2 regions of the Streptomyces sp. NPDC050508 genome follow, and region 2 is predicted to be linked to the other one. Evidence: riboswitches for the same ligand, from Rfam matches in the RefSeq annotation. Region 2 holds a riboswitch; the other holds the start of a gene.
The links. A riboswitch is a leader RNA that binds a small molecule or an ion and turns the genes downstream of it on or off. The one in region 2 is predicted to bind glycine.
Positions count from the first base shown of each region.

Region 1: linked by a shared signal. The riboswitch ahead of gcvP (aminomethyl-transferring glycine dehydrogenase) and the one ahead of gcvT (glycine cleavage system aminomethyltransferase GcvT) in region 2 are both predicted to bind glycine.

Region 1 covers NZ_JBFAJJ010000042.1:9,141-13,347, forward strand. The annotation lists gene AB0I69_RS48670 (DNA polymerase IV) at 1-1,190, shown strand, start outside; gene AB0I69_RS48675 (PRC-barrel domain-containing protein) at 1,429-1,800, opposite strand; glycine riboswitch at 1,915-2,010, shown strand; gene gcvP (aminomethyl-transferring glycine dehydrogenase) at 2,198-4,207, shown strand, end outside.
Region 2 covers NZ_JBFAJJ010000006.1:356,787-360,993, reverse strand. The annotation lists gene glyA (serine hydroxymethyltransferase) at 1-564, opposite strand, end outside; gene gcvH (glycine cleavage system protein GcvH) at 580-957, opposite strand; gene gcvT (glycine cleavage system aminomethyltransferase GcvT) at 1,087-2,244, opposite strand; glycine riboswitch at 2,386-2,485, opposite strand; gene AB0I69_RS19895 (AAA family ATPase) at 2,634-3,314, shown strand; gene AB0I69_RS19890 (enhanced serine sensitivity protein SseB) at 3,379-4,164, shown strand.

The DNA.
Region 1 (4,207 bases), on a different contig from region 2:
GGGGAGCCGCCTGGGACGCCGATTCGGCGCAGTTGACCGGGGCGCGGCTGCGGGCCGACATACGGGCGGTCACGGGGCTCACGGGCTCGGTGGGCCTGGCCGCCTCCAAGATGATCGCGAAGATCGCCTCCGAGCGTGCCAAGCCCGACGGGCTGGTGCTGATCGAGCCAGGGACCGAGCGGGCCCTGCTCGGGCCGCTGTCCGTGCGCACGCTGCCGGGGGTCGGACCGGCGACGGGCGATCATCTGCGGCGGGCCGGGATCACCACGGTCGACGAGATCGCCGAGGCGGGCGAGGACGAACTCGTACGGCTGGTGGGCAAGGCCCACGGGCATGCGCTGTACGCCATGGCGCTGGCGCACGACGAACGGCCCGTGGTGGCCGAGCGGGAAACCAAGTCGGTGTCCGTCGAGGACACGTACGACGTGGACATCCATGACCGGATCCGGGTGGGGTTGGAAGTGCAGCGGCTCGCCGACCGGTGCGTGCGGCGGCTGCGGGCGGCCGGACTGTCGGGGCGGACCATCGTGCTGAAGGTCCGGCGGTACGACTTCTCCACGCTGACCCGCTCCGAGACGCTGCGTGGGCCCACCGACGACCCGGGGGTGGTGCGGGAGGCGGCGGCGCGGTTGCTGGACTCCGTGGACACCACGGGCGGGGTACGGCTGCTCGGGGTGGGTGTCTCCGGGCTGGCCGACTACACGCAGGAGGACCTGTTCGCGCAGGCGGCGGGGGAGCCTGACCTTCTTGAGGAGGAGCACACGGAGGTGGAGCGGGGCGAGGAGCCGGCAGCGCCCGTGGAGCGGCGCTGGCCCGCTGGGCACGATGTGCATCACGCAGGGTTCGGGCACGGGTGGGTGCAGGGGAGCGGGCTGGGGCGGGTCACCGTGCGGTTTGAGACGCCTGTGGATCCGGGGCCCGGACGGGTGCGGACGTTTCGGACCGACGATCCGGAGTTGGAGGCGGCGGAGCCGTTGCCGTTGGTGGCGCGGGGTTCGGGTGACTTGCCTGCGGTGCCGGTGCCGGTGGCGGTGCGAGGGCCCGTTGAGTGGCCCGGTGAGCCGTCGGCGTCGGTCGTGCGGAGTCCTGACGTGCCGCCCGCAGTGCCGGTGCCCTTGGAGAGCCGGGGATCCGTCGAGCCGTCTGTTGAGCCGCTGCCGGTTGTGGCGCCAGGCCCGGACGACTCGTAGGACGCGCCGCTGCTGTCGATTGGGCGGGGTTCCGGTGTCGGGCCTGTTGAGTCGCTGTCGTCGGGTGTGCCGAGCCTCGGCGATCCGCAGGCCCAGCTGCTGCCATCGGACGTGTGGTGTTCCGGCGTCACGCCTACCGAGCCGACGCCCTCGGCCGCGCCCGACCCCGGTAGCTCCTCCGTCGCGTCTCAGCCCCGGCGATTCGGAAGCCCGGCGACGACCCGGCCGTTGAAGCGGCTCAGGTATCGTCCGAGCCTGCCAGTTTGCCGAAGTTGTGGTCTGGGAGGGAAGGCGGTGGGGCCACGTCGAGGCCGTAGTGGTGGTAGAGCTGGAGTTCCTGGTCGGGGGAGAGGTGGCGGCCTACTCCGAAGTCGGGGGCGTCCTTGATCAGGGAGCGGTCGAAGGGGATGTGCAGGGTGCCCTCGATCAGTTCGCTGGGCTCCAGGGGGACGAAGGCGTCTCTGGAGAACAGGCCGGTGCGTATGGCCGCCCACTCCGGTTCGCCGGTCGCGTCGTCGAGGTAGACCTCGTCGATCGTGCCGATCTTGGTGCCGGTGCGGTCGAACGCCTTGCGGCCGATCAGGTTGCGCGGATCGATATCGGTCTGCACGGGCCCTCCTCCTGGTCGCAACTCATCCGTAGACACTACAAAAGAGCACATTCAGGCTCGTGGCCACTCGAAAGCTGGGCTCCAGCGCTCGCTGGTAGGCTGGCGAGCGGCTGCTGACCCCGCGCGGGAGAGTCCTCCAGACTTCATCGGAGGCGCCGAAGGAGCAAATCCTCCCCGGAATCTCTCAGGCTCACGTACCGCACGGACGAGGTCACTCTGGAAAGCAGGGCGCGTGTCGCCGACGGTGTCGGCGGTTTGCTCCCTCACCGACGGTGAAAGCCGGTGACCTTCGGGTGGCCGGTGAAGCTCTCAGGTTGAGATGACAGAGGGGGAGGCCGTCCGGCACCCCGCTGTCGTGGTGCCCTCGAAGGTCGTGTCCGACCAGGAGGCCTCCCTAATGACTGCCCCTCGCACTTCGCTCTCCGAGCTCGAACAGGGCATCCCGTTCGAGCAGCGTCACATCGGTCCCGACCAGGAGGCGCGGGCCAAGATGCTCGCGCAGGTCGGCTACGGCTCGCTCGACGAGCTCACGGCCGCCGCGGTTCCGGATGTGATCAAGAACGCCGACTCTCTGGACCTGCCTGGCGCCCGTACCGAGGCCGAAGTGCTGGCCGAGCTGCGTTCCCTGGCAGACCGCAACGAGGTCCTCGGTTCCATGATCGGGCTCGGGTACTACGGGACCTTCACCCCGCCCGTGATCCTGCGCAACGTGATGGAGAACCCGGCTTGGTACACGGCCTACACGCCGTATCAGCCGGAGATCTCCCAGGGGCGGCTCGAAGCCCTTCTCAACTTCCAGACGATGGTTGCCGATCTGACCGGACTGCCGACCTCCGGTGCCTCCCTGCTCGACGAGGGGACGGCCGCCGCGGAGGCGGTGGCGCTGTCTCGGCGTATGGGGAAGAACAAGAAGGGGCTCTTCCTGGTCGACGCGGACGCGTTGCCGCAGACCATCGCCGTGATCGAGACGCGTGCCGAGCCGGCCGGTGTCGAGGTCGTCGTCGCCGACCTCAGCGAGGGCATCCCGGCCGAGATCGCCGAGCGTGAGATCAACGGCGTGCTCGTGCAGTACCCGGGTGCCTCCGGTGCCGTACGCGACATCAAGCCGTTGATCGAGCAGGCGCACGCCCTCGGTGCGCTCGTCACCGTCGCCGCCGATCTGCTCGCGCTGGCGCTGTTGAAGTCGCCGGGTGAGTTGGGGGCGGACATCGCGGTCGGTACGACGCAGCGGTTCGGGGTGCCGATGGGCTTCGGCGGGCCGCACGCCGGATACATGGCCGTGCACGAGAAGTTCGCGCGCAGCCTGCCCGGGCGGCTCGTGGGCGTCTCCGTCGACGCCGACGGACACAAGGCCTACCGCCTCGCCCTCCAGACCCGCGAGCAGCACATCCGTCGCGAGAAGGCCACCAGCAACATCTGTACCGCGCAGGTGCTGCTTGCGGTGATGGCCGGCATGTACGCCGTCTACCACGGACCCGAGGGGCTCAAGGGCATCGCTCGGCGGACGCATCGGTACGCCACCATCCTTGCTGCGGGGCTGAAGTCCGGCGGCGTGGAGGTCGTGCACGGTGGTTACTTCGACACGCTGACCGTGCGCGTTCCGGGGCGGGCCGCCGAGGTCGTCGCCGCTGCCCGCGAGGACGGGGTCAACCTGCACCTCGTGGACGTCGACCAGGTGTCGATCGCCTGCGACGAGACCACCACGCGTGCCCAACTGGCCGCCGTATGGACCGCGTTCGGGGTGGAGGGTGATATCGAGGCACTCGATACGAGTGCCGATGACACGTTGCCCGCCGGGCTGCTGCGCACCGATGCCTATCTCACGCACCCTGTCTTCCGGGACCACCGTTCCGAGACCGCGATGCTGCGGTACCTGCGTCGGCTCGCCGACCGGGACTACGCGCTCGACCGCGGCATGATCCCGCTCGGCTCCTGCACCATGAAGCTCAACGCGACCACCGAGATGGAGCCGGTCACCTGGCCCGAGTTCGGGCAGCTGCACCCCTTCGCGCCCGCCGAGCAGGCGCAGGGATACCTCACGCTCATCCAGGAGTTGGAGGAGCGGCTCGCCGAGGTCACCGGGTACGACAAGGTGTCGTTGCAGCCCAACGCCGGTTCGCAGGGGGAGTTGGCCGGGCTGCTCGCCGTACGCGGGTATCACCGGGCCAATGGCGATGAGCAGCGGACCGTGTGTCTGATTCCGTCGTCCGCGCACGGCACCAATGCCGCGAGTGCCGTGATGGCCGGGATGAAGGTCGTCGTCGTGAAGACCGCCGAGGACGGTGAGATCGACGTCGAGGATCTGCGGGCCAAGATCGAGCAGTACCGCGACGAGTTGTCGGTGTTGATGATCACTTACCCGTCCACACATGGTGTGTTCGAGGAGCACGTCGCCGACATCTGCGCG
Region 2 (4,207 bases):
GCGGAACTCCGCGAAGTCCAGCTGGCGCGGGTACGCCGACCAGCCCGCGATGATCACCTTCGGGCGGTGCTCCTTGGCCAGCTTCTCGACCTCGGCCATGTCGACCAGGCCGGTCTGCGGATCGACGTGGTAGGCGACCACGTCGAACTGCTTGCCGGAGAAGTTCAGCCGCATCCCGTGGGTCAGGTGGCCGCCGTGCGCCAGGTCCAGGCCGAGGATGGTGTCGCCGGGCTGGGCCAGCGCGAACAGGGCGGCCTGGTTCGCGGAGGCGCCCGAGTGCGGCTGCACGTTGGCGTACTCGGCGCCGAACAGCTCCTTGACCCGGTCGATCGCGATCTGCTCGGCCACGTCGACGTGCTCGCAGCCGCCGTAGTAACGACGGCCCGGGTAGCCCTCGGCGTACTTGTTGGTGAGGACCGAGCCCTGCGCCTCCATGACCGCGACCGGAGCGAAGTTCTCCGAGGCGATCATCTCCAGCGTGGACTGCTGCCGGCGCAGCTCGGCGTCGACGGCCGCGGCGATGTCCGGGTCGAGCTCGTGCAGGGGCGTGTTCAGAACAGACATCAGGTGTACGACTCCTCAGCCGGCGGAAAACGCGGTGTACTCGTCGGCGGAGAGCAGGTCGCCCGGCTCCTCCGAGGCGCGCACCTTGAACAGCCAACCCCCCTCGAAGGGGGCCGAGTTCACCAGCGACGGGTCGTTCACCACGTCCTCGTTGATCTCGGTGACCTCGCCGCCGACGGGCGAGTACAGGTCGGACACCGACTTCGTCGACTCCAGCTCACCGCAGGACTCGCCCGCGATCACCGTGGAGCCGACCTCGGGGAGCTGGGCGTAGACGACATCGCCGAGCGCGTTGGCCGCGAACTCGGTGATGCCGACCGTCGAGACGCCGTCCTCGGCGACCGACAGCCACTCGTGCTCCTTGCTGTAGCGCAGCTGCTGGGGGTTGCTCATGGCCTGAATTCTCCTGTACGCGGGGGAGTGCTGATGAATGGGGTGAAAGAGGGGGACTGCGGAAGGCGTCGGCGAACGGGGCCGATGCGCCCGACGTCACCGACGAGGCTCTACGACGCTACGACGCCTTCACTTCTGGCGCTTGTAGAACGGCAGCGCCACGACCTCGTACGGCTCGTGACTGCCCCGGATGTCCACGCCGACACCGGCCGTACCCGGCGCCGAGTGCGCGGCGTCGACGTAGGCCATGGCGATCGGCTTGCCCAGCGTGGGGGAGGGGGCGCCGGAGGTGACCTCGCCGATCACCTTGCCGTCGGCGACCACGGAGTACCCGGCGCGCGGGACCCGGCGGCCCTCGGCGACGAGCCCGACGAGGACGCGCGGCGGCTGCGAGGCGGCGCGCTCGGCGGCTGCCTCCAGGGCCGTACGCCCGACGAAGTCGCCCTCCTTCTCGAACTTCACGACCCGGCCGAGCCCGGCGTCGAACGGGGTGAGGGAGGTCGACAGTTCGTGGCCGTACAGCGGCATGCCCGCCTCCAGACGCAGGGTGTCGCGGCAGGACAGCCCGCACGGGATCAGCCCGACCGACGCCCCGGCCTCGGTCAGCGCCAGCCACAGCTTCTCCGCGTCGGCGGGGGAGACGAACAGTTCGAAGCCGTCCTCGCCGGTGTAGCCGGTGCGGGCGATCAGCGCGGGGACGCCCGCGACTGTGCCGGGTAGACCGGCGTAGTACTTCAGGCCGTCGAGGTCGGCGATGGGGGCACCTCCCGGATCGAGCGAAGTCGAGACTCTGGGGGAGAGCGACTTGAGGATGCCGGGGGACTCGGGACCCTGGACGGCGAGCAGGGCGTACGCGTCACGGTCGTCGCGGACGACGGCGTCGAAGCCGGCGGCACGCTCCACCAACGAGTCCAGGACAACCTGGGCGTTGGACGCGTTGGCCACCACCATGTACTCGGTTTCCGCGAGCCGGTAGACGATCAGGTCGTCGAGGATGCCGCCGTCGGCCCGGCAGATCATCGTGTAGCGGGCGCGGCCGACGCCCACGGAGGCGATATTGCCGACGAGGGCGTAGTTGAGGAGTTGGGCGGCCTGCGGCCCGGTGACCGTGATCTCGCCCATGTGGGAGAGGTCGAAGAGGCCGGCCTTGGTGCGGACGGCGAGGTGCTCGTCGCGCTCGGAGCCGTAGCGCAGTGGCATGTCCCAGCCGGCGAAGTCGGTCATCGTCGCACCGAGCGAGCGGTGCAGCGCGTCGAGCGCGGTACGACGGGGGGCGTTACTGCTCATCGGTCGGTCTCCCAAGGCATGACGGCGAGGTCGTTCCTCCCCATCTGTCATCGGGACCTGAGAGGTTCGCCATGACCGCACGGGTCACGGGTTGCACCTTGGGTGGGACCGCCGGGCGGGCGGTCCGCTTTTCAGATGTGCCTCGCCCGCGCGGTAACTGGGCCTGAGAGATTCAAGGGAGGGACTTGCTCCTTCGGCGCCCCAGAAGACGTACGACTGGGGACTCTCCCGCGCGGATTCAAGCGGCCGGTATGCAGTTGGCGGGCACATCATCGCACAGCCTTTGTAACAGGCCTGTGGCCGGAACCGAACTGAACTGCGAGACACCGTGCATTACCTTCTCTTTACGTTCAGTGGGGAGAACCTTTCCTGACCCCGCAGGGAGGACGATCACGGTGACAAGGACCACGGTGTACGCCACGACCTCGGCCGTCGCGCTGCCCAGGCAGCCCGCGGCCCCGGCCCGGGAGGCGTGTCCGGTCCGGCCGGCACCGGTCGTCCGCGACCTGCGCGAGCGCGCCGGGCACAGTCCGCACGGTCTGCGCTTCGGCCCCCGCGACCTGGTCGTGGTCACCGGCCTGCCCGGCAGCGGCAAGTCCACGCTGATGCGCCGAGCGGTGGCGGGCAACGGCATCCGCGTCGACAGCCAGGACACCCGCGACCACTGGGACGCCCGGATGTCCGGCATTCTCCCGTACGCGATCTACCGCCCCCTGGTCCGGCTCGCGCACTACGCCGGACTGCACCGCACCCTGCGCTCCGCGTCCGGCGCCGTCGTGCACGACTGCGGCACCCAGTCCTGGGTGCGCGGCTGGCTGGCCCGCGCGGCCCGCCGTCGCGGCGGCACCCTGCACCTGGTGTTCCTCGACGTCAGCCCGGACACCGCGCTCGACGGCCAGCGCGAGCGCGGACGCGGAGTCTCGCGGTACGCGTTCCTGCGCCACCGCCGGGCAGCCGCCCGGCTGCTGCGCGCCGTGGAGCGCGGCGACCTGCCGCGGGGCGTCGGCTCGGCGGTCCTGTTGGACCGGGACGCGGCGGACGTGCTGCGCCGGATCGACTTCGCGGACTGAGCCGCTAGCCTTTTCAGCCACAGCAGGGTTACAGCAGGCGGTTTGACCAGCAGGCGGTAGGTAGATGGACTTCCCGGCGGACTTCCCCGGACAGGCGTACCCCCACCCCCATCCGCACGGCGGATGGCCCGGCAACGAGCTGGAGGAGGTGCTCTCGGTCTCCCTGGGCCTGCCCTCGGCCGGCGGCCGGATCATCGAGGTGCTCGGCCGCAGCTTCATCTGGATCCCGCTGCCCAGCGGCGGCGGCCCGATGAGTGGCCCACTGGACCTGCCCACGCTGGAGATCGACGGGCAGGCGTACGTCCCGGTCTTCAGCTCCGAGGAGCAGTTCCGCCAGGTCGTCGGCACGCATCTGTCGTTCACGATCGCGCCCGCGGTCGAGTTCGCCCGCGGGCTGCCCCCGCAGGTGGGCATCGCGGTGAACCCGGACGGCGTGGTCGGCGTACCCCTCCCGCCGCCTGCCGTGGCCGAGCTCTGCCGCATCGGCCGTACCGCCCTCGACGGTCCCACGAGCGGTGGCCGCGTCCGCCTCTTCGAGCCCGACTGGCAGGACGACCCGGTCGACTTCCTCGCCGCGGCCTCCGCGGAGTTCGCCGCCATCGGCGTGGTCGGCACGGCCCGCCGCTGCCTGGCCGCGATCGAGACGGCCGACCCGGTGATGTTCGTGGGCGTCGAACTGACCAACTGGGACGGCGACCTGAGAGCGGCCCCGATGGACGCCCTGGCCCGAGCGCTGGGACAGGTGACGGTGCAATGGCAGGTCAACCTGGTCCTCTTGGACGTAACGCAAGACCCGGTAGCGGACTGGATGAGGCAGACGGTACGTCCTTTCTATACACAGGGTCACTAGGAAGTCGGCCTAGGGGCCACCCCCCAGGGGCGCGGGGCTGTGT